One region of the Kitasatospora sp. NPDC088548 genome, then DNA from elsewhere that is predicted to be linked to it. Evidence: riboswitches for the same ligand, from Rfam matches in the RefSeq annotation. Region 1 holds a riboswitch; each other region holds the start of a gene.
The links. A riboswitch is a leader RNA that binds a small molecule or an ion and turns the genes downstream of it on or off. The one in region 1 is predicted to bind cobalamin.
Positions count from the first base shown of each region.

Region 2: another riboswitch for cobalamin. It lies ahead of ACIP82_RS30915 (HoxN/HupN/NixA family nickel/cobalt transporter); the one in region 1 lies ahead of ACIP82_RS20735 (peptidase).
Region 3: another riboswitch for cobalamin. It lies ahead of ACIP82_RS21420 (ribonucleoside-diphosphate reductase subunit alpha); the one in region 1 lies ahead of ACIP82_RS20735 (peptidase).
Region 4: another riboswitch for cobalamin. It lies ahead of ACIP82_RS16735 (cobalamin biosynthesis protein); the one in region 1 lies ahead of ACIP82_RS20735 (peptidase).

Region 1 is NZ_JBIVMI010000015.1:177,077-181,279, forward strand. It holds gene ACIP82_RS20725 (enoyl-CoA hydratase/isomerase family protein) at 1-721, shown strand, start outside; gene mmsB (3-hydroxyisobutyrate dehydrogenase) at 724-1,614, shown strand; cobalamin riboswitch at 1,722-1,851, shown strand; gene ACIP82_RS20735 (peptidase) at 1,954-3,033, shown strand; gene ACIP82_RS20740 (flagellar hook-length control protein FliK) at 3,071-3,556, shown strand; gene ACIP82_RS20745 (nuclear transport factor 2 family protein) at 3,629-4,141, opposite strand; gene ACIP82_RS20750 (SDR family NAD(P)-dependent oxidoreductase) at 4,171-4,203, shown strand, end outside.
Region 2 is NZ_JBIVMI010000030.1:87,775-91,977, forward strand. It holds gene efp (elongation factor P) at 1-14, opposite strand, end outside; gene ACIP82_RS30910 (aminopeptidase P family protein) at 98-1,204, opposite strand; gene ACIP82_RS30915 (HoxN/HupN/NixA family nickel/cobalt transporter) at 1,288-2,463, opposite strand; cobalamin riboswitch at 2,495-2,688, opposite strand; gene ACIP82_RS30920 (metalloregulator ArsR/SmtB family transcription factor) at 2,770-3,153, shown strand; gene ACIP82_RS30925 (hypothetical protein) at 3,216-4,203, shown strand, end outside.
Region 3 is NZ_JBIVMI010000016.1:127,063-131,265, forward strand. It holds gene ACIP82_RS21420 (ribonucleoside-diphosphate reductase subunit alpha) at 1-1,656, opposite strand, end outside; cobalamin riboswitch at 1,844-1,975, opposite strand; gene ACIP82_RS21425 (glycosyltransferase family 39 protein) at 2,048-3,748, opposite strand; gene ACIP82_RS21430 (glycoside hydrolase family 26 protein) at 3,745-4,203, opposite strand, start outside.
Region 4 is NZ_JBIVMI010000011.1:152,582-156,784, reverse strand. It holds gene ACIP82_RS16745 (hypothetical protein) at 1-478, opposite strand, end outside; gene ACIP82_RS16740 (alpha/beta hydrolase family protein) at 909-2,024, opposite strand; cobalamin riboswitch at 2,305-2,469, shown strand; gene ACIP82_RS16735 (cobalamin biosynthesis protein) at 2,568-3,557, shown strand; gene ACIP82_RS16730 (cobyric acid synthase) at 3,554-4,203, shown strand, end outside.

The sequences.
Region 1 (4,203 bases):
AGTCGGAATCTCCGCCCACGGCCGTGTCCGCGTCGTCACCGAACGCACCAGGATCGCCATGCCCGAGACCGGCATCGGCTTCGTCCCCGACGTCGGCGGCACCTACCTGCTCGCCCTCGCCCCGGGCGAACTCGGCACCCACCTCGCACTCACCGCCGCGACCGCCGGACCGGGCGACGCGCTGCTGTGCGGACTGGCCGACCTCCTCGTCCCCGCCGCGAAGCTGCCGTCGTTCCTCGCCGCGCTCACCGAGGAGGAGGTCACCGCCGCGGTGCACCGCCACGCCGCTCCCGTCCCCGCCGGCCCGCTCGCCGCACAGCTCGACTGGATCGACCACTGCTACGCCGCCGACACGGTCGAGGAGATCCTCGACCGCCTGCGCGCCAGCGGGGAGGGCGCGGCGAAGGAGGCCGCCGAGCAGATCGCCGCCAAGTCGCCCACCGCCCTCAAGGTGACCCTGCGCTCGCTGCGCCGGGCCCGCCGGCTCGGCCCGCTGGAGCAGGTCCTGGACCAGGAGTACCGGGTCTCCAGCGCGGCCCTGCGCTCGCCCGACCTGGTCGAGGGCGTCCGGGCCCAGGTGATCGACAAGGACCGCTCCCCACGCTGGTCGCCACCGGCCCTGGAGGCCGTGACCGAGGACGACGTGGACCGCTTCTTCACCCCGCTGGGCCCGCAGGAGCTGGGCCTCGGCACCACCACCGCATGGGAGGAACGCTGGTGACCATCCGCACGATCGCCTTCGTGGGACTGGGCAACATGGGCGGCCCGATGGCCGCGAACCTCGTCAGGGCCGGCCACCGGGTGACCGGCTTCGACCTCGACCCCGACGCCCTGCGCCGCGCCGAGGCGGCCGGCGTGCCGGCCGCCGCCTCCGCGCCGGCCGCCGTGGCCGACGCGCAGCTGGTGATCACCATGCTGCCCGCGGGCCGCCAGGTCCTCGACCTCTACCGGGACGGCGGACTGCTGGCCGCGGCCGAGCCCGGAACCCTGTTCGTCGACTGCTCGACCATCGACGTGGCCGACGCCCGCGAAGCGCACGCGGCGGCCCTCGCGGCGGGCCACCGGGCGCTGGACGCGCCGGTCTCCGGCGGTGTGACCGGTGCGAGCGCCGCGAGCCTCACCTTCATGGTCGGCGCGGCGGAGGCGGACTTCGCCGCCGCCCTGCCGGTCCTGGAGGCGATGGGCCGCAAGGTCGTGCACTGCGGCCCGTCCGGCGCCGGGCAGGCCGCGAAGATCTGCAACAACATGATCCTCGGGATCTCGATGATCGCCGTCAGCGAGGCCTTCGTCCTCGGCGAGCACCTCGGCCTGAGCCACCAGGCGCTGTTCGACGTGGTCTCGACCGCCTCCGGCCAGTGCTGGGCGCTCACCAGCAACTGTCCAGTGCCCGGTCCGGTGCCCGCCAGCCCCGCCAACCGGGACTACCGGCCTGGCTTCGCCGCCGCGCTGATGGCCAAGGACCTCGGCCTGGCCGCCGACGCCGCGAAGGCCGCCGGTGTTCCGGTGGAACTGGGCTCCCACGCGGCCGAGCTGTACGCCGGGTTCGCCGCGGACCAGGGTGCCGGGCTGGACTTCTCGGCGGTCATCAACACCATCAGGGAGAGCGCGAAGTGACGGGCCACGAGCCGGTCCTGGCGGAGGTGTTCTGACCCGTGAGGCCGGGGTCGGGGTCGGGGCCGGCGAGTGGCCGGCCCTTGACCCCTTCTCCGCACGACCGACATGATGAGCCGTCATGTACTGACTCCGCCGCTGGGGGAAGTCCGGTCCGAGTCCGGCGCTGACCCGCAACGGTAGGCCGCCGACGGCTGTCGGCGGCGAGCCCGAGGACCCGTCGGCGGAGGCGTGTGTTCCCTCCTCCCGTCGTGGTCTGCGGGCCGGAGTTCCCAGGGCTGCCCGGTTCCGCACCGGCGGCCGGGCGGGGACCCCGTGCGCCCGGGCCCGGAAAGGCGTCCCATGCCCACGCTCCGCCGCTCCCTCGGTCTGCTCGCGATACCCGCGCTCGTCCTGACCGCCGTGCTTCCGGCGTCCGCCGCCCAGGCGGCCCCGGCCCCGGCTCCGGCTCCGGTCTCGGCGACCGTCCGTCCCGACGCCGCCGCGGCCGGCTGGCTCGCCCGCCAACTCGTCGACGGAGACCACTTCGAGACCGTCTTCGACGGCACCGCCTACCCCGACCAGGGGCTGACCATCGACGCCGTGCTGGCCTTCGCCGCCTCCCACAGCTCCGACCAGGCCGCCGCGAAGGCCACCGCCTGGCTCGCGCAGCCCGGGATCATCAGCGGCTACCTCGGCGACGGCACCACCGAGGCGTACGCCGGGGCCACCGCCAAGCTGCTGCTCGCCGCCGAGGTCCGCGGCGAGGACGTCCACGGCTTCGGCGGTGTCGACCTCCCGGCCCGGCTCCGCTCGCTCCAGAGCCCGAGCGGCCGCTTCTCCGACCGCTCCCAGTGGGGCGACTACAGCAACGCCTTCGGCCAGTCCCTGGCGGTGATCGCCCTCCAGCGCACCCCGGACGGCGCCCCGGCCGCCGCCGTCGACTTCCTCGCCGGCAGCCAGTGCCCGGACGGCGGCTTCCCCGTCGCCTTCGGCCAGACCACCTGCGCGGGCGACCCGGACGCCACCGCGCTCGCCGTCCAGGCCCTTGCCGCCACCGGCCGCACCGCCAAGGCGAACGCCGGACTCGGCCGGCTGACCGCCCACCAGAACACCGACGGGGGGTTCGCCGCAGCCGGCGCGACCACCTCCAACGCCAACACCACCGGACTAGCCACCCAGGCCCTGCTGTCCACCGGACGGCTCGGCGCGGGTCTCAAGGGCTGGAGCAGCCTGGTCAAGCTCCAGCAGGACTGCGCCGCCGACGCCGCCGTCCGCGGCGCGGTCGCGTACGACGCGTCCGGGTTCAGCCAGGCCAACGGAGCCCGGGCCACCGCGCAGGCCGTCCTGGGTCTGTCCGGCACCCCGCTGGCCGCCCTCTCCGCCCACGGCGCGCGCCCGGCAGCCCCGGTCCTGGCCTGCCCGGCACCGGCCGGCCGCTGAAACCGCCGAAACCGCCGATCCCGTGAGGAGCCTTTCGATGACCCGCACCCCTGCCCCGGCCCCGGCCCGCCGGATCCGCCGCACCGTCGGTTCGGTCGCCGCCGTCGCGGCCCTGACCGCCGGCCTGCTCGGCGTCTCCGCCGCCCAGGCGCCGCGGGCGAGTGCCACCGCCTGCACCGGTACGACCGGCGTGACCGTCGTCGTCGACTTCACCGCGCTCGGCGGCGGAATCGAGACCGGCTGCGCCCCCGGCGACCCGGCCAGCGGCCTGGCCGCACTGACCGGCGCCGGCTTCCCGTACGCCTTCCACCCGCGCTACCCGGGCTTCGTCTGCAAGATCAACGCTCTCCCCGCCACCTGCACCAACCCCACCGGCACCGCCTACTGGTCGTACTGGCACGCCCAGCACGGCGGCCCGTGGTCGTACAGCTCGCTGGGCGCCGGAAGCTACGACCCGGCCCCCGGGGACGTCGAGGGCTGGTCCTTCGGTGCCGGTGCCCAGCCGGGTATCACCGCGCCCTGATCCCCACCGGGCCGATCCGCCTCGGTGCTCCGGCTGGAACGGAGAAATCCGGCTGGAGCACCAGGAGGCCCGTCATGGTGCCGGCTCCACCCATTGGGCACGCCAGGCGGGCGGAGCGAACGGATCCGCGAAATACTGGGTCTCGCGGGCGACCTTTCCATCGCGGAATTCCATCACGCTGACGGTGGGTACCGGTTTTCCGTCGTAGTCGAGCACGTATTCGGTGATCCAGAGGTCCCCGCTGCCGAGAATCCGGCGGATGGTGAAGCCGAGCCTGGCCGGGTGGTGTGAGCGCAGCGCCTGCAGGTTGTGGCGGCCGTGGATGCGCTCACCCGACTGGGGATAATCAACGATGACGTCGTCGTGGTAGATCTCGTGCTCGGTGTCCTGGTCCCCCGCGGCGGACGCTGCCCAGTGCCGATCCAGCGCCGCTCGGGTCTCCTGGTGCCCCATCGTGTTCCCTCCGATCACAGCGGTGTCGGACGAGGCGCACATCCGGTGTGCCGGCCTCCTGCCGACCACCGTAACCCCGGCGGCGGTCCCGCCGCCGAGCATGGTTTCCGGACGGTCATCCCGGCGGCCCACGATGACAATGACAGACAGGGAGTGGTCCCATGACCGGGGCGACCGGCAGGGTGGCATTGGTG
Region 2 (4,203 bases), on a different contig from region 1:
TTCGTGGAAGCCACGGGCGCACTAACTCCTGGATATAGCTGTCAAGGAACCAAGGGTTGCGTCCTGCCGCCCGCAGCAGCCGCCGGGCGGCCGCGGGTCACAGGGCGAGGAGCTCCTTGGTGGTGATGGTGAGCAGCTCGGGCCCGCCCTCTTCGAGGGGGCGCACCACGAGCGTGTCCTCGATCCGGACACCGCCCTTACCCGGGAGGTGGACTCCCGGGCCGACGGTGACCGGCACGCGGCTGTCCAGTTTACCCATGTCCGACGGGCCCAGGCGCGGCGCCTCCCGGATCTCCAGCCCGATGCCGTGCCCGACCGGGTGCGGGGAGGGCTCGGTGTGCCCGGCCGCCTGGAGGATCGCCCGGGCCGCCTGGTCGGGTACGCACTGCTCGACGCCCGGCCCGAGCGCCTCCCGTCCGGCCCGTTGGGCCCGGAACACCAGCCGGTGCAGCTCGACCTGCCAGGGCGCGGGGGCGGCGCCGATCACGAAGGTCCGGGCGGTGGAGACGCCGTAGCCCCGGTACTGGGCGCCGAGCACGACGGTGAGGAAATCGCCCTCCTCCACCCGGCGGTCGGTGGGCTGGTGGGCCTGCTGGCCGGAGTGGCTGCCGGTGCCGACCGAGACCGGGAAGGCCGCCCGGTCCGCACCGTGGTCGATCATCCGGCGCTCCAGCTCCATCGCCAGGTGCCGTTCGGTGCGGCCGACCAGGATCGACTCCAGCAGTTCGCCGAGCGCCTGGTCGGCGATCTCGGCGGCGATCCGCAGGTCGGCGATCTCGTGCTCGTCCTTGACCACCCGCAGCCGCTCGACCACCGGTCCGAGGCCCGCCAGTCTGACCCCCTCGGCGAGGCCCGCCACCGACCGGTGCCGGGTGACCGTCAGGTCGTGCTCCTCCACCGCCAGGTCGTCCACGCCGAGCCGCCCGGCGGCCGCGGCGGCGGCCAGCGCGGTGTCCTCCCCCGCCGCGACCGGGACCTGGGTGAGGTCCTCGCCGAGCAGGTGCTCCCCGGTGTCGTCCGGCGGCAGGTCGTCCGGCAGCGCCAGCAGCGCCCGCTCCCGGGTGAGCAGCAGCGTCGCCCCGCAGGGCGCGCACCCGGTCAGATAGCGCACGTTCGCCGGCCTGGTGATCAGCGCCGCGTCGGCCCCGGTCGCACCGCAGTGCTCCCTCAGCCGCTCCCGCCGACCCGCGTACGCATCAGCCATGCGTCGAGCCTACGGAGCGCCGCCCCGATCCGCCCGTCGGGCGGGCCCGACCGGGCCGGGGCCGGGGCCGGGCCGCGCCCGGCTCAGGCCTTGGCCTCCGTGGCCTCCGTGGTCTCGGCGGCCTCCCCGGCCGGCGTCGGCCGGGCACCCGCGTGCTGGGTCTGCGGGGACCAGCGCCGCTCCACCCCGGCCAGCCGCCAGTAGGCGATCGCCGCGACCCAGACCACCACGAACAGGCCGACGATCACATAGCCGACGTTGTCCAGCGAGAGGTCGGCGATCCACCCGCTGACCGGGTCGGTGAGGTCCAGCTTCTCGTGCAGCACCCCGACCAGCTCGATGGTGCCGATGATGAACGCCACCGCGATCGACAGCCCAGTGATGGTCAGGTTGTAGTACACCTTGCGCACCGGATTGGCGAACGCCCACTGGTACGCGAAATTCATGAACGTCCCGTCCAGCGTGTCGAACAGGCTCATCCCCGCCGCGAACAGCAGCGGCAGGCAGATGATCGCGTACCAGGGCAGACCGGCCGCCGCGCCGGAGCCGGCCATCACCATCAGGGTCACCTCGGTCGCGGTGTCGAAGCCGAGGCCGAGCACCATGCCCACCGGGAACATCTGGCCGGGCCGGGTGATCGAGCGGGTCGCCCGGTTCAGCACCCGGGCGAGGAAGCCGCGCGCGTTGAGGTGCTCCTCCAGCTCAGCCTCGTCGTACCGGCCGGCCCGCATCGACCGGAACACCTTCAGGATGCCGAGCAGGGCGGCCAGGTTGAGCGCGCCGATCAGGTAGAGGAAGGCACCGGAGGCGGTGGTGCCGACCACGCCCAGCCACTTGTGGGTGGTGGAGTCGTCGTCCATCAGCGTGTTGGCCAGCTGCGCCCCGCCCGCCACCAGGGCGGCCATCAGCACCACCATCGAGGAGTGCCCGAGCGCGAACCAGAAGCCCACGGAGACCGGCCGCTTGCCGTCCGCCATCAGCTTGCGGGTGGTGTTGTCGATCACCGCGATGTGGTCGGCGTCGAAGGCGTGCCGCATGCCGAGGGTGTAGGCGGTGATCCCCAGGCCCACACCGAAGACCTGGGTGCCGACCGTGTACTCGTGCGGTGCCACCAGGAATATGAGCGTCCCGAACGCCGCCACGTGCATGGCCAGGATCACCCCCATCAGCCCGGCCGTGCGGATGGTGTCCTGGCGTTTCCAACGGAAAGTGGGCAACACCGGCGGTGTCGCCGGGGTGGCGGTTTCGGGCAGGGTCATCTTCGGATCACGCTCCAGCACCTCGTGGAATGGCTTCGTGAGATGCCGTGGCCGGTCTCCTGGCTTACGGGGCTTCCGTACCCGCCTTCCCAGGCGCGCGAGGCGCCCAGTGGCGTCGTGGGTACGGACGACTCCCCCCGATCACAGTGGCGAGGGCCGCTCCGGACTGGGATCCCTGAGGATCCGTCACCGGTATTCCCGAGCACCACGGCGGGGAACACCGTAGGGCCCGTGGGACACCCTTGCAAGGCTGCGCACCTGCGCAGGTGTTCAGAATCACAGGACGCGGACTGCAAGAATGGGGCCATGCATCTCGTACCGGCCGACCGCGCGGGCCACCGCACCATCGACGGACACCGGGTCTGCGAGGCCATCGCCGCGATCGGCGACACCGCGCACGTCCGGTCCTGGGCCGAGCGGTTCTCGCTGCTCGCCGACCCCGGGCGGCTCGCCCTGCTGCTCGCCCTGCACCGGGCAGGCCCGCTCGCCGTCACCGACCTCGCGGTCGCCACCGGCATGCGTGACCCGGCCGTCTCCCAGGCCCTGCGCCTGCTGCGCACGGCCGGCGTGGTCAGCGGCGACAAGGACGGCCGCGTGGTGCGCTACCGGCTCGTGGACGACGGCATGCGCCCCCTGCTGGACTCGTGTGCCGCCGCCGAGCACCACGAGCCCTCCGCGGCCGCCGGCTGACCGTCCCTCGGGGACAGCCGGACAACCGCCCCCGGCCAGGGGCGGTTCAGTACGATCTTCGTGTGCCGTTCCGCCCGCAGGCCCGCGCCTGGCCCGATGACGACCGCTGGGACACCCGGCCCGTCAGGGCCCGCGTGCTGGCGGTCGCCCGCACCCTCACCTCCGCCACCCGGGTACTGGACGTGCTCACCCTGCTGCGCGGCCAGGACGGCATCCACCTCTACCTCACCGTCAACCCCGGCTCCGCGTTCGCCACCGGGCTCGACGGCTTCCTCGCCGGCCTCACCGGCATCACCGTGCTGGACTGGCGCGAGGCCACCCGGCGGCGGTTCGACCTCGCGGTCGCCTGCGCGGTGCACCGCTCGATGGCCCGGCTGAAAGCCCCGCTGATCGTGCTGCCGCACGGTGCCGGCTACAACCGCCTGGTCACCCAGTCCACCGGCGACACCGTCTCCGCCGCCGGCCTCTCCCGCCGCGAACTCACCCACTGGGGGCGGGTGTTCCCCGCGGTGATCGGCCTCTCCCACGAGGAGCAGCTCGACCGGCTGCGGATCTCCTGCCCCGAGGCCCTGCCCCGCGCACGCGTGGTCGGCGACCCGTGCTTCGACCGGATGCTGCGCAGCCTGGACGGCCGGGACGGGTACCGCGCCGCGCTGGGCGCCGTGGACGGCCGCCGCCTCGTCGTCGTCAACTCGACCTGGAGCGAGCACTCCCTGTTCGGACGCCACCCCGACCTGCCGCTGCGTCTGGTCGGCCGGCTCCCCGCCGACGAGTACACCGTCGCCGTCGTCCTGCACCCCAACATCTGGGCCCGGCACGACCCCGCGGCGCTGCTCGCCACCGCCGAACGGTCCGGACTGCGGCTCGTCCCGCCCGACCAGGGCTGGCAGGCCGCCCTCGTCGCGGCCGACTGCCTGATCGGCGACCACGGCTCGGTCTCCTTCTACGGCGCCGCCCTGGAACGCCACACCCTGCTCGTCGCCACCGGCGCCGACGAACTCGACCCCCGCTCCCCCACCTACGCCTTCGGCCAGGCCGCGCCGCCGCTCG
Region 3 (4,203 bases), on a different contig from region 1:
CTCGTACGCGGTGAGCATGATGCGCTCGGCGATGAGGGTGGAGAGCCGCTTCGCCTCGGCGGAGTCGAAGTCGATCCGCAGCTGGAAGAAGACGTCCTGCAGGCCCATCACGCCGAGGCCCACCGGGCGCCAGCGGGAGTTGGAGGCACCGGCCTCGGGGGTCGGGTAGAAGTTGATGTCCACCACGCGGTCGAGGAAGGTGACGGCGGTGCGGACGGTGGCGTCCAGGCGGTCCCAGTCCAGCGCGTTCAGCAGGTCGTCGGCGGTGGCGCCGGCGGCGACGTGGGCGCCGAGGTTGACCGAGCCGAGGTTGCAGACGGCGGTCTCGGAGTCGTCCGTGACCTCCAGGATCTCGGTGCAGAGGTTGGAGCTGTGCACCGTGCGGCCGGGCAGCGCGGTCTGGTTGGCGGCGCGGTTGGAGGCGTCCTTGAAGGTCATCCAGCCGTTGCCGGTCTGCGCCAGGGTGCGCATCATCCGGGCGTACAGGGTCTGCGCGGGGATGGTGCGGACGGCCTTGCCGGACTGCTCGGCCTTCAGGTACGCCTCGTCGAACTCGGCACCCCAGAGGTCGACCAGCTCGGGCACGTCGGCGGGGGAGAACAGCGACCAGTCGGCGTTGGCGTTGACCCGGCGCATGAACTCGTCCGGGATCCAGTGCGCCAGGTTGAGGTTGTGCGTGCGGCGCGCCTCCTCACCGGTGTTGTCGCGCAGCTCCAGGAACTCCTCGATGTCCGCGTGCCAGGTCTCCAGGTAGACGCAGGCCGCGCCCTTGCGGCGGCCGCCCTGGTTGACGGCGGCGACCGAGGAGTCGAGGGTGCGCAGGAACGGGACGATGCCGTTGGACTTGCCGTTGGTGCCCCGGATCAGGCTGCCGCGCGAGCGGATCCGCGAGTAGGACAGGCCGATGCCGCCGGCGTGCTTGGAGAGACGGGCGATCTGGGCGTACCGGGAGTAGATCGAGTCCAGGTTGTCCAGCGGGGAGTCGAGCAGGTAGCAGCTCGACATCTGCGGGTGCCGGGTGCCGGAGTTGAACAGGGTCGGGGAGGAGGTCAGGTACTCCAGCCGGCTCATCAGGCCGTACAGCTCGGCCACCTCGCGCACCGACTGCTCGTTGTCGCCGACCGCCAGGCCGCTGGCGACGCGGAGCAGGAAGTGCTGCGGGGTCTCGACCACCTTGCGGGTGATCGGGTGGCGCAGCAGGTAGCGGGACTGCACGGTGCGCAGGCCGAAGTACTCGAAGCGGTCGTCGCCCCGCGGGTCGACGAGCGCGTCCAGGGTCGCGGCGTGCTTGGCGACGAAGGCGGCGGTGGTGTCGCCGATCAGGCCCTCGGCGTGGCCGACCGCGACCGAGGCGGAGAAGGAGACCGAGCCCTGGCTGACCGCCTCGTCGACGATCTCCAGCGCGAGCAGGCGCGCGGCCAGCTTCGAGTACTGCGGGTCCTCGGCGATCATCGACGCGGCGGCGTCCACGGCCAGCCCGCGCAGCTCGGCGAAGTCCGAGCCGGCGTGGCGGCCGCGCAGCGCGGCGGCGGCGACATGGCCGGGGTCCACCTGGGGGAGATCGGCGCTGCGGTCGGTCAGCAGCCGGAGCAGCGCACCGCCGGGGTCGGAGACCGTCGGGTCGACGGGGGCGAAGCTGGAACCCTGGGCGGGCAGGGTGGCTGAGGCAGCGGTGGTCAAGGCGCTCTCTCCTGGCGGCGATCGGCGTCGGTGCATCGGGGTGCCGGACCGTTCGGGGCAGGGGAGCACGGCGCGAACGCCCGGTGGCGTCGCGCGACAGTGTCATCCCCGGCCCGCCCGCGAGGCCCGGACGTGGTGCAGTGCTTCGGGGCCTCTGCGGGGAGGCCGGTGGCACGCCGCCGGCAGGTACTCGGACTCGCGGGCCCTGCTTCCAGAGGCCCGCACACCGCTGCGGGGCAGTCCCGGACTCGCACCGGGTTCCCCTGCGTCGACAGCAGGAGTGAGCATACATCTAGTGGCGGTCGACTGTGGCGGCACCATATGTTGTGGCCGTCGTGTCGCGAGCCCGGACAGGCTCGGCGGGGCGTCAGTGCTTCAGGTAGACCTTGTAGGTGCTGGAGTCGCCCGTCGGCGAGGTGAACTGGGCGATCAGCCGGTACTGTCCGCCGGCGGCCAGAGCGGCCGCCAGGGCGCGGTCCGTGGCAGCCGGCGCGGTGCTGTCGAGGACGACCATGGTGAACCAGCCGTCCCGGATGGCGGCCGCGCTGCCGTCGTCGCCGTGGTGCTGCACCCCGGCGGCGTCCCGGTAGTCGGTCCCGTTGCGCGCCGAGACCCACTGCTCAGGTGTACTGACGGTGCCCAGGTAGTACTCGGCGAGTCCGTCGACCTCGGTGAGGTAGCGGCCCTGTGGTTCGGCGTGCACCCGCAGGACGGCGAGCAGCCGCCCGGAGTCTGGCCCGTTCTGGTAGCGCAGCGCGGACTGTTCGAGGCCCAGCGCGAGCAGGGCGACCCACACCAGGATGCCCAGCTGCGGGTGGCGGAAGTGCGCGCCGACCAGCCGGGTGAGGCCGACCCCGGCCAGCGGGGCGGCGAGCAGCATCCCGAAGCCGAGGTGGCGGAACATCGCCCCGGAGGAGCCCAGCGCCAGGTGGATCGCCGGGACCAGCAGCGCGGTGGCGGTCAGCGCGGTGCCCAGCAGCGCGCGCTGGGCCCGGGTGGTGGTGACGCCGCCGTTCTCCGGGGACTCGTGCATCTGCTCGCGGCGGACGTAGGCGATCGTGCCGGCCACCGCCAGGACGGTGAACAGGCCGCCCCACTGGACGGTGTCCAGGAGGATCCCGCCGACCGTGCGGCCGGCCTGGCCGCGGGCCGGGGACCATCCCGCGATCGTGCCGAGTACGCCGAAGGGGAGCAGCGCGCCGGCCGTGCCGGCGGCGAGCAGCAGCGCGCGCAGGGCGGCCGGGCCGAGCCGCCGGTGCGGCCAGGCGGTGGCCAGCGCGAGGGCGGCCAGGGCGGGCATGGCGAGCGTCGAGGCGTACGCGACCGCGCAGGCGAGGGCGGCGGCCGGTGCGGCGAGCAGGACCAGGGCCACCGGGCGGCGGGCGGTGAACACCGTGATCCAGGCCGCGAGGGCGACCAGAAGAACGGCCGGCGCCTCGGGGGCGGCGTAGAAGCCGACGACGACGGTCGACTGCACCACCGCGTAGGCGGCGATGGAGCAGATGGCCACCCGCTCGTTGAAGAGCCGGCGGGTCAGCGAGTACAGCAGCACGGTGGTCAGCAGGGCGAAGCAGAGACTGAGTACCCGGGCGCCGAAGATGCCGTTGGCGTTGGCGGCGGCGCCGGCCAGCGGCGGGTACAGCCAGGGCGAGCCGGGTGTCCGGCCGACCAGGTCGGAGGTGACGGCGGTGCCGTGCAGCAGGTGGGCGAGCTGCTGGCGGCCGGCCACCATGGTCGCGGCCTCGTCGGGGTGCGCGGCGGCCAGCAGGCGCAGCGAGAGCGCGGCCTGGACGATCAGCACGGCGAGCAGCAGACCGCGGGCTATCCAGCGGCGCCGGGGGCTGGGGGCCGGGTCCCAGCCGATCGCGGGGACCTGCGGGATGGTGTACGGCGCCAGCTCGACGGCCTGGTTGTCGTCCTCGGGGGCGGCGGTGCCCCGCTCGGCGGCGGGCCGGGGCAGGGTGTCCGCGTCCGGCCGGGGGCGGCTGCTCCCGGCGCGCGTCGCGGTGCCGCCGGGGGCAGGGACGGGGCTGTCCGGGGTCAGGGGTGGCTCGGAGGCCGCGCTCATCGTGGGTTCCTGATGTCGAAGCCGTAGCGGGGGTCGGCCACGCGTTGCCTGAAGGCGGCGAGGGTGTCCGGGACGGCCTCGACGCGCCAGTCCGCCCGCTTGACGATGTTGAACCAGACGAAGCCGATGACGTCGTCGTGCGCTTCGAGGCCGGAGAAGAGCTGGTCTATGTCCGCGCGCTGGCGTTTGCCCTGCTCCGAGGCGGTCTCGCTGATGAAGAAGGGCTTCTTGCTGAAGGTGCGGATCTCGGCCATGGTGGGCCCGTACAGGGTGTCGAAGGTCTTCGGGCCGGTGCGGGTGAAGTAGCCGGTCATGCCGGCCCAGTCGACGTAGGTGTCGCCGGGGTAGTACGGCGCCAGCCGGGTGTTGGGCGCGGGGTCGGTGATGTTCGGGCTCCAGACCCAGATGACATTGGTCGCGCCGGCCCGGTCGAAGATGTCGTGGACGTGGCGCCA
Region 4 (4,203 bases), on a different contig from region 1:
TGGGCGAGAGGCCCAGCGCACCGGCGCCACCGCCGACCCGGCGCTCGTCCAGGCCCCGGCGCAGCAGCTCCAGCAGTTCGCTGTCGGCGACCGGGCCGGCCACCAGGTGCAGGAAGGAGAGCAGCTGCGGCGCCTGGTCGACGGCCTGCCCGGCGAGCACCGCGAAGACGCCGCGCAGCGCGGCGGGCGGGACGGGGGCGAGCAGCGTCCAGGCGTCGAACAGCGCCGACCAGCCGCGGACCACGGCCTCGTCGTCGTGCTCCCAGGCGTGCAGGCGCCAGCCGGGGGCGGCGCCGCCGTCCCTGGCCTCGACCAGGCCGACCAGCAGGGCCTGGCCCCAGGCCCGGGCCGCGGCGCCCACCGTCATGGCGAGTGCCCGGCCGGCGGCGCGGGCGTCCTCGGGGAGCAGTTCGCCGCGCTTGTCGACCTCGGAGAGTTCGCCGGCCCAGCGGGCGATCCGGACGGCGTCGACGAGCATCCGACGGGCCAGCGGAGCGAGCTCGGCGGGGGCCGGGAAGCCCTCCGGTACGGGGACCCGGCCTCGGCCGGGAGCGGGTGCGGGGCCTCGTCGGCGGGGTACGCCGGGAGCGCCCGGCCTGATGCCGGCGGGGCGGTGGGCCGTTCCGGGGAGACGGGTCACCGTCGCACCGGTACCGATCGTCGGCGGGAGCGGGGCATCACGGTCGCGCGGGTTCCGAGACGTCACGTCGAGCAGTCTTCCCCTTGTACCGGCCTTCTGTCACATCCGGTTGGCCACGGACTCCGGAAGGGCGGTCGCGGCGGGTCGACAAGATCGGGCAACAGAGGCCAAACCGCCTGGCCGGATCTGCATGACGCGAACACGCCAGGTCAGAGCGGTCGGCCGGCCGGGCCGGAGGGAGCTGCCGGACGGCCGGCCGGAGCCGTCGTCAGAGCAACGGCGTGAGCCAGCGGCGCAACAGCTCTTCATAGCGGTCGGGGTCGGCGTTCCAGAGGGCGGCGTGGTCGGCGCCGGGGAAGGCCTGGAGGCTGACCAGGTCGAAGCGGCGGTCGGCGAGCCGGGCGGCGGCCCGCCAGGGCGCCACCGGGTCGTCGGGGCTGTGCAGCACCATGGTGGGCACCCGCAGGTCGGTGCCCTCGGCGAGCCGCGCGAAGTCGGCCAGGTCCACCCCGGTCCGGCCCTCGGCGGCGAGCGCGCCCGGCCCGGCGGCCGTACGGCCGAACCCGGCCCGGGTGGCGCCCCGGCGGGCGAAGACCGGCCGGTCGAGCACCGGGGAGTCCAGTACCAGGCCGCTGATCGCCGAGGTCCAGGCGGACCGGGCGGCGGTCTGCAGCACCATCGTGGCGCCGAGCGACCAGCCGTGCAGCACGACCCGGCCGGCGCCGCTGTCCAGGGCCAGCCGCACTGCCGCCTCGACGTCCCGCCACTCGGTCTCGCCGAAGTCGTCGAGGCCGTCCGGCGCGGCCGGCGCGCCCCGGTCTCCCCGGTAGGTGACGGCGAGGGCGGGCAGACCGAGACGGTGCAGCACGGGCAGCACCGGGAGCGTCTGCTGCCGGTCGGCGCCCGGGCCGTGCACCAGGATCACCCAGGTGCCGCGTTTGCCGTCGAGCCGCCAGGCGGGCAGGGCGCCCAGCTCGCCCTCGGCGGCGGTCTCGGCGTAGGGCAGGCCGAGCGCGCCGGTCGGGTCGCCGAGGTGGACCCGGGGGGTGAAGCGGACCTCGGTGCCGGGCGTCAGGGCGCCCCGGTCGGCGCGGACCAGTCGGCGGGTGACGCCCTGTTCGTCGGCGTGCAGGATCTCGTCGACCACCGCGTGGCCGCCCTCGTCCCACTCGACGGCCCAGCGGCCGGGGCGGGTGCTCTCCGGGCTGCGGGTGAAGGTGGCCCGCCCGACGGCCAGGCTCCGCACCGTGACGGGGCCCGCCTGCGGCCGGGAAACGGCCGCCGGGTGGAGCATCCGCTGGACGGCCCTGCGCCCGGCCAGCAGTACGGCGGCCCCGGTGCCGACGGCGGCGGCCGCCACGGCGGCCGCGGTTCCCCAACGCATATCGCTCCCCGCTCTGTTGATCGCGGACTGGGCACCCACCAGTCCACTCGCGGGACCGGACCGGGGCCACCGGGCATGGGCCGACCGGGTGTCACGCCGGACGGGACAGCGGGGGCCGCGGCCTCCACCTGCGGCCGGGCGATCGCGCCCTCTCCGCACCCCCGCGACACCGACCCGCGGAGGCGGCGCGCGGGCGGGCCGTGTGACCAACCCCTCCGTGACCTTGGTTGACTCCCGGTTCGGCCGCGTGATGGGATCCTTCAGCCAAACGGAGGCATGCAGAGGAAGCCGGTGCGAGTCCGGCGCGGTCCCGCCACTGTCACCGGGGAGCACGCTCGGATCAATTCCCTCCTTGCCCGCCAACAGGCAGGAGGGGCCCATCGGCGGGCCGTCAGAAGCCGCTGGAGGCTCCGGGGGTGTGTCGGACCCGGAAGCCAGGAGACTCTCGCCGCCGGTACGTCGATCCAGGGCGCGGACCCTGAGTGAGGACACGCACGCGATGCAGGCTGCCCCGACCGCCCGCCCCCTCTGCCGCCCTTCGCCGTGCGCCCGCTGACCCGCGCGGCCGCCTTCGCGCTGGGCGCCGTCGCGGGACATCTCGCCGACGCCCGCTTCGCCGATCCCCGGCGCGGCCACCCGGTGGCCGCCTTCGGCAGCGCGGCGGGCCGGCTGGAGAAGACGCTCTGGCGCGACGACCGCGCCGCCGGCACCGCCTACACCGCGCTCTGCGTGGGCACCGTCGCGGCCGGGGCGGTGGCCGCCGAACGCGCCCTGGGCCGGCGGCCGCTCGGCCGCGCCGCGCTGACCGCCGCCGCGACCTGGACGGTGCTCGGCGGCACCTCGCTCACCCGGGAGGCCAGGACCATCGGCCGCTCGCTCGCCGCGGGCGATCTGACGGCGGCCCGGGAACGGCTGCCGCATCTGTGCGGGCGCGACCCGAGCGCGCTGGACGAACAGCAGATCGCCCGCGCGGTGGTCGAGTCGGTCGCCGAGAACACCGCCGACGCCGTGGTGAACGCCCTGGTCTGGGGCGCGCTCGCGGGCACGCCCGGGCTACTGGCGTTCCGCGCCGTCAACACGCTGGACGCGATGGTCGGCCACCGCTCGCCGCGCTACGCCCGGTTCGGCTGGGCCTCGGCCCGGCTGGACGACGTGGCGGGCTGGCCGGGCGCCCGGCTGACCGCGCTGCTCACCGTGGCCGCCGCGCCCGAACCCCGGACGGCCTGGCGGATCTGGCGCCGGGACGGCTCCGCGCACCCGAGCCCCAACGCGGGCCAGGCCGAGTCCGCGTTCGCGGGCGCGGTCGGCGTGCGGCTGGGCGGCACCCTCGCGTACGGGGAGCGGGTGGAGCACCGGCCGGTGCTGGGCGGCGAGCTGCGGCCGGTGACGGTGGAGGACATCGAGCGGGCCTGCCGGCTCTCCCGCCGGGTGGGCCTGCTGGCCCTGGGCACGGCCGTCGCCGGGCACGCGGCGGTCCGGGCCGCCACAGGAAGCCGGACCGTCCTGGGACGGAAGAAGAGGAGGAGCGCATGAGCAACGCACTGCTGGTCGCCGGGACGACCTCGGACGCCGGCAAGACCGTGGTCACCGCGGGCATCTGCCGCTGGCTGGCCCGGCAGGGTGTCCGGGTGGCGCCGTTCAAGGCGCAGAACATGTCGCTGAACTCCTTCGTCACCGCCGGCGGCGCCGAGATCGGCCGCGCCCAGGCGATGCAGGCGCAGGCGGCCCGGGTGGAGCCCGAGGCGGCGATGAACCCGGTGCTGCTCAAGCCGGGCGCGGACGGCCGCAGCCAGGTCGTGCTGCTCGGCCGCCCGGTCGCCGAGGTGGGCGCGCTGGACTACCGCGAGCGCAAGCCGGTGCTGCTGGAGCGGGCCCTGGAGTGCCTGGCGGACCTGCGCAGCCGCTACGACGTGGTGGTCTGCGAGGGGGCCGGGTCGCCCGCCGAGATCAATCTGCGCGACCGGGACATCGCCAACATGGGTCTGGCCACCGCCGCCGGGCTGCCGGTGGTGGTGGTCGGGGACATCGACCGCGGCGGGGTGTTCGCCGCCATGTACGGGACGCTGGCGCTGCTGTCCGCCGAGGACCAGCGCCATGTGACGGGCTGGTTCGTCAACAAGTTCCGGGGCGACGCCCGGCTGCTGGCGCCCGGGCTGGAGATGCTGGACCGGCTGACCGG